DNA from 2 places in the Streptomyces sp. NPDC050564 genome. Region 1 is predicted to be linked to the other one. Evidence: riboswitches for the same ligand, from Rfam matches in the RefSeq annotation. Region 1 holds a riboswitch; the other holds the start of a gene.
What was found. A riboswitch is a leader RNA that binds a small molecule or an ion and turns the genes downstream of it on or off. The one in region 1 is predicted to bind cobalamin.
Positions count from the first base shown of each region.

Region 1 (3,201 bases):
GCGGTCGACGGCAGCCGGCTCTACTTCGACGTGCCGAAGGACGCCGCGGACGGTGCGGCCTCGCTGACCGTGCAGGCGTCCACCACCGTGCCGGTCGGTCGCGCCTTCACCTCGGAGACCCGCAGCCAGACACAGATCCTCGCGGGCTCCAGCGAGTCGACGGTCTCCGCGTCGGCGACCGCGAACTGGGCCGAGAAGGGCGCGATACCGGCCCTGTCCGCCAAGAAGAACTGCGCCAAGGGCGGCGTGGACATCACGGCGGCCAATGAGGGCGACGAGGCGTTCACCTTCGAGCTGATGGGGATCGAGCACACCATCGAGGCGGCCACGTCCCGGACGGTGACCATCCCGCTGCAGGAGGACCAGGCCTACGACTTCACGATCAACGGTCCGAACGGCTTCTCGAAGCGGTTCAAGGGCGTTCTCGACTGCAAGACCCAGGGCAGTACGAGCGACATCTCGACCCAGACGGTCAGTGAGCCGAGCCCGGCGACGGTGGGCGGCACCTCCACCGGGGGCACCGACCTCGCCGAGACCGGCGGTTCCAGCACGACCCCGATCATCGCGGGCATAGCGATCGCCCTCGTGGTGATCGGCGGCGGGGCGGTTGTCTTCGTCCGCAAGAAGCAGACACGGGTCCAGGACTGAACAACACAGAACCTTGGCAACTCAACAGTGAGTGACCGCACCACGGTGACTCCGTGAGCCCGCGGCCCCGGCAAGCCCCCCAGGCATCCGGGGCCGCACCCGTTCCGGGCTCCGCCGGCCGGGGCGGCTCACCCCTTGTCGGACGCGCAGTGTTCGAGGAGTTCGGCGGTCGGGCCGTCGGTCACTCGGTAGCGCACGACCCGCCCGTCCTTGTCGCCCTCGACCACCCCGGCGGTACGGAGCAGACGCAGGGCCTGGGAGACGGCGGGGTCGTTCATGCCGGTCGCGATGGCGAGGTCGGAGACGGCGAGGGGGCCGGCCCGGTGCAGGGCCAGCAGAAGGGCGAGGCGACGCGGGTCGGCAAGGAGCGAGAAGCGGTCGGCCCAGGTGCGCACGTGCCCGGGCTCACCGATGGCGGCGATGGCGTCGCAGACCCGGTGGCCGTCGATGGTCCGGCGGTCGGCGCGCTCGGCGGGGACGAGGTGCATGAGGTCATCTTCGCAGGCGACCCCATGTGATCTTCAATACCTGCGTAGGTGTGCAGCTGTGCAGGGGAGCCCGTCCGACCCTAGGGTTGGTGGGCCGTGGTGTTCGGGAAGACCGGTGACGGCCCCTCAGGGGCCCAGGCCGGAGCGGCCCTCGCCACTGTGATCGGGGGGAGTTCCCGTCCCGTGCCGCCCTCTGGCGGCGCCACTGGCAGCAAGGCCGGGAAGGTAGGGGCGGGCACGTGCACCCGTAAGCCAGGAGACCGGCCACGGCATCTCACGAACTGATCCACGAGGTGCTGGAGCGTGACCGTATGACCCTGCCCGCGCAGTCGTCCCCCGCCACCGGGTTCCGGTGGCGCCGCGAGGACACCGTCCGAACCGCTGTACTCCTGGCCGTGATCGCGGCGTTGCACATCGTCGCGTTCGGCATCCTGTTCCTGCTCGTCGTGCCGGAGCACTACGAGGTCGGATCCAAGGCGTTCGGCATCGGCCTCGGCGTGACCGCCTACACCCTGGGCATGCGGCATGCCTTCGACGCGGACCACATCGCCGCTATCGACAACACCACTCGCAAACTGATGGCCGACGGGAAGCGACCGGTTTCGGTGGGCTTCTGGTTCGCGCTCGGGCACTCCAGCGTGGTGGTCCTGCTCGCCGCGCTCATCGCCGGAGGCACCCAACTGGCCGGGCGCATCATGAACGAGGACTCCAGCACGCACCAGGTGCTCGGCGTCATGGGTACCACGGTCTCCGGGTCCTTCCTCTACCTGATCGCCGCCCTCAACCTCGTCGCGCTGATCGGCATCCTGCGTGTCTTCCGGGCGATGCGGGCGGGGACGTACAACGAGGAGGAACTCGAACAGCACCTGGATTCCCGGGGGTTCATGAACCGCATCCTCGGCCGCTTCACGAAGTCCATCACGCGGCCGGGGCAGATGTTCCCGCTGGGCTTTCTCTTCGGGCTCGGCTTCGACACCGCCACCGAGGTCACGCTGATGGTGATGGCGGGCAGCGGCGCGGCGGCCGGACTGCCCTGGTACGCCATCCTGTGCCTGCCGCTGCTGTTCGCGGCGGGGATGAGCCTGTTCGACACGCTGGACGGCACGTTCATGAACTTCGCCTACCAGTGGGCCTTCTCCAACCCGGTGCGCAAGGTCTTCTACAACCTCACCATCACCGGCCTGTCCATCGCGGTGGCCTTCTTCATCGGCACGATCGAGCTGGTGGGCGTGCTGCACGACAAACTCGACCTGCGCGACGACGTGACCGGCTGGATAGCGGGGCTCGACATGGACAACGTCGGGTACATCATCGTCGGCCTGTTCGTGGTCGTCTGGGCCGCGGCGGTGGCGTACTGGCGACTGGCCAAGGTCGAGCAGCGGTGGGCGGTCCGCCCCGCCGACGGGAGTTGAGAGCGGCGGGGCGGCAGCCGCCCATCGACTGGGTGGCAGCCGCCCCCGTTTCCCCGGCTAGGAGCGGGCGCTGCGGCCTCGCGCGAGGGCGAATCCGGCCGCGGCCAGGCCGAGCACGCCCACGATCAGGCCGGCGATGCCGAGGCCGCGTGCGGTCGAGTCACTGCTCTTGCTGCTCGCGGTCGAGCTCTTGGCATCCGATCCCGAACTCGACGACGAGGCCGCACCGGAAGTTTCCCCGGAGGAATCCTCCCCCGTGTCCTTGGCCGTCAGCGTGAGCACCGGCGCCGGGTTCTCCGGCTCCTCGCCGCCCTTCGGTGTCTCCTCGATCCACCGGACGACATTGCCGTCCGAATAGGTCTGCAGCGTCTTGAACTCCAGCTGATCCGTGTCGTCGGGAAGTTGGCCGAAGGCGACGTTGAAGTCCTGGAACTCGCCGTGGCGGATCCGACCGCCGGTCCAGGTGATCTCGGAGACGGCATCGGTGATCGTGCCGTCGTCGGTCTTGATGGGCGTCTTGAGCTTGGTGGTCGTCACCTTCGCGGTCCAGCCGGACTGCGGAGTGACCAGGACACCCAGGACCGGGTGGTCGGTGGGCAGGAAGACCTGCACCTTCGTGGTGCTGGCGGTGTCCTCCTCGTTGGGGACGCGGA
Region 1 covers NZ_JBITGS010000001.1:676,093-679,293, forward strand. The annotation lists gene ACIBK0_RS02945 (Cys-Gln thioester bond-forming surface protein) at 1-648, shown strand, start outside; gene ACIBK0_RS02950 (winged helix-turn-helix domain-containing protein) at 777-1,136, opposite strand; cobalamin riboswitch at 1,217-1,420, shown strand; gene ACIBK0_RS02955 (HoxN/HupN/NixA family nickel/cobalt transporter) at 1,448-2,548, shown strand; gene ACIBK0_RS02960 (YcnI family protein) at 2,606-3,201, opposite strand, start outside.

Region 2 (3,201 bases), on a different contig from region 1:
GGGTGCATATCCGGAGTCCACGGCGGGCGTGCCCGCGGCGGGCGCATGAGGCGGAGAGGTTAAGACGCAACCGGCGCGGGGCGTGGATTGTCTTGATGATGCGTGAGAGCACATCTGCCCCGGCGCCGGGCCGAGCGGCGCGGCCTGCGCCTCTGGCCGGTCGGCGCCGTTCTCGTCCTGGCCTTCGCCACCGCGATCATCGTGGCCGCCACGGTGTTCTACACCGGATGGGACCTGCTCGGCGCCCGGGGGCTCAAGCCCGAGCACCGCATCGACTCCACGACGCTCTTCGACCTGGTGAAGCTGTCCTTCGGCGTGGTCGCCGGGGCCGGCGCCCTGGTCGCCCTGGTGGTGGCCTACCGGCGCCAGCGCGTCGATGAGGACGGCGCCCTGCGCGAGGCCACCCGCCTGCACACCGAACGCTTCACCACCGCCGTCTCCCAGCTCGGCGACGAATCCGCCGCGGTCTGCCTCGGCGGCGTGCACGCCCTGGCCGGCCTCGCCGACGACGCCCCCACCCGCGACCTGCGCCAGACCTGCATCGACGTCTTGTGCGCCTACCTCCAGCTCCCCTTCACCCCCGACCCCGGCACCGACCCCGCCCACCAAGAGGAACACCACCGCTACCTCGCCTTCCGCAAGGTCCGGCACACCATCCTGCGCCTCATCGGCGACCACTACCGACGCCCCTGGGGAACCCACCGCTCCTGGCAGGGCTGCGACCTCGACCTCACCGGCGTCACCATTGACAGCGACATGGACTTCCAAGGGGCGAAGTTTTCCGGCGGCAGCGTGTCCTTCCGCGACGCGACGTTCTCCAGCAACAAATGGAACTTCCGCGACGCGACGTTCTCCAGCGGCTCGGTGTCCTTCTACGGGGCGAAGTTCTCCGGCAGCGACATGGAGTTCCAAGGGGCGAAGTTTTCCGGCGGCAGCGTGTCCTTCCGCGACGCGACGTTCTCCAGCGGCTCGGTGTCCTTCTTCAGGGGGAAGTTCTCCGGCAGCGACATGGACTTCCAAGGGGCGACGTTTTCCGGCGGCAGCGTGTCCTTCCGCGACGCGACGTTCCGCCGCGGCGAAGTGTCCTTCGGGGGCGCCACCTTCTCCGGCGGCAGCGTGTCCTTCGGCGACGCCACCTTCTCCGGCAGCAACGTGACCTTCAACGACGCGACGTTCTCCGGCGGCGAGGTCTCTTTCGGCGCGAGCTTCTCGAGCGGCCATGTGACCTTGGTCAACGCGAGGTTCTCCGGCGCCGATGTGTCCTTGATCAACGCGACGTTCTCCGGCGGCGACGTGTTCTTCAACCACGCGACGTTCTCCGGCGGCGAGGTCTTCTTCATCAACGCGACGTTCTCCGCCGGCAGTGTGTCCTTCGGCGACGCCACCTTCTCCGGCGGCGAGGTCTCCTTCGTCAACGCGACGTTCTCCGGCGGCGAGGTCTCCTTCTCCGGAGCGACCGGCGAAGCGCCATCTGGCCTGGTGCCATCAGGATCGCCGCCGGTCGGGCTGATCCTGCCTCCAGCTTGGTCCAGCTGACACTGTGACGCCGGAAACCCCGGTTGCGGGCCCCGGCTGTCCTCCTGAGTGCCCGTCACGATGACTCTGGGATTCGGAGACGAGGACGTTATCCGGGACTCATGCGGGAGGGGAGGAGCGGGTTGTGGTCCCGCGTGCCGCACCGGGCATGGAGTACAGTTGCGGGCGAGCAGTCGCAGGGGAATCCGGTGAAAATCCGGAACTGTCCCGCAACGGTGTACCTCCCATATGGGAGTAGTCCGAGGACCTGTCTGCCCGAACGACCCCGGCGCCTCGCCGGGTCCTTCGGCAGGGGCACCGGGACACCACGCACGCGGACCTGATGCCCAACTCGAAATGAGTTGGGCTTCTTTGCTGTCGTACCCTCTGCTTCCCCGCCGAAGGGCTGGAGACCCGCGACCGCGGACTCCTCACCCAGGGCCGCAGCGCGGCCCGCGAGCGGGAGACCGATTTTGACCGTGCACATCGACCCCGTCGGCGGCGTCCTCCTGGTGGTGGCGCTCGCCGTGGGGTACTTCGTTCACAAGCACACCCAGCAGGCCCCGGCCGGCAAGGGCGCCATCGTCGGCGCCATCGTCTGCGCCACCTCGGTGCTGACCGCGCTGGTGCTCATCCTCGGCGGCGACCACACGGAGCCTCCGGGTCCGGCGCCGACCGGGGGCGGGACTCCGTACGTACCGGCCTCACCGCCGACTCCCGGCCGCTGAATCCGTGGGCGCGGCTTGGTGCCTGGGACCAAGGACCACCTGCCCGGTCGATCCGCGCGCACCTCGCGGCGCCCGACCGGCTGGAGCTGTACGCCTGGCTGCTGGCGTCGGGCTGCTGCGGCTCGATGGCCTGGTCGTCGAGTCGGACACCATGCGAGCCCCCCCGTGGTGGTGGGCTCGTCGAGGGCGTCGGCTGCGGTCAGGGAACCCTGACGGCCTGGATGCGCACGGGCGCCATCGCCCAGCACTGTTACCGTCACAACGTCGCCTTCGACGCCTCCGAGGCCGAACTGTCCATCCTCGCCCGCACCTCCGAGGTGTGCGAAGTCCTGGCGGTGGACAGCATCACGGCGGCAGCCCCCGCTTCGTGGAGCGCTCGCTGCGCGGCGGCGAATGGGACCCGGACAAGGGCGCCAGCATGCTCACCTTCTTCGTGGGCGGCGGGTGCGTCATGGCCTTCGGAGACATCTTCAAGACCTGGTCCCGGAAGCGGCGCCGAGAAGTGAAGCTGATGGCTTCCGGACTCCTCAACTCCGCGAATGTCGACGCCGTGTTCCCCGGCCAGCTCAGCCTGTTCGACGACCCCGCCGAGACGATCACCTCCCGCGACACGCTGCGGCGGATACTCTGCGAGACCACCCCGGAGGCCGCTGCCATCTGCACGTTGATGCTGCGGCGCCCGGAGCTGAATCAGCGCGAAATCGGCGCTCTGCTGACGGCATGAGCGATCGCGCGGTCGAAGGCCGGCTCCGCCGGCTCCGCAGCACTGCTCGCGGGCTCGCGGCGAACGGAAAGATCAGTTGTCCGCACTTCTGCGAGGCGGGCCGGCGGTGACCGTACAGATCGCCCCCCAAGCCGTGATGATCCTCGTCATCGGCTGCATCGTCGGGCTCACCGTCTACAGGCACACCGCTCGAACCCATACCGGCGCCCCGACCCGGGGAGACCTGGTAGGTGC
Region 2 covers NZ_JBITGS010000045.1:61,305-64,505, forward strand. The annotation lists gene ACIBK0_RS44070 (pentapeptide repeat-containing protein) at 103-1,536, shown strand; cobalamin riboswitch at 1,677-1,806, shown strand; gene ACIBK0_RS44075 (hypothetical protein) at 1,989-2,243, shown strand; gene ACIBK0_RS44080 (hypothetical protein) at 2,563-2,967, shown strand; gene ACIBK0_RS44085 (hypothetical protein) at 3,074-3,201, shown strand, end outside.
Region 2: linked by a shared signal. The riboswitch ahead of ACIBK0_RS44075 (hypothetical protein) and the one ahead of ACIBK0_RS02955 (HoxN/HupN/NixA family nickel/cobalt transporter) in region 1 are both predicted to bind cobalamin.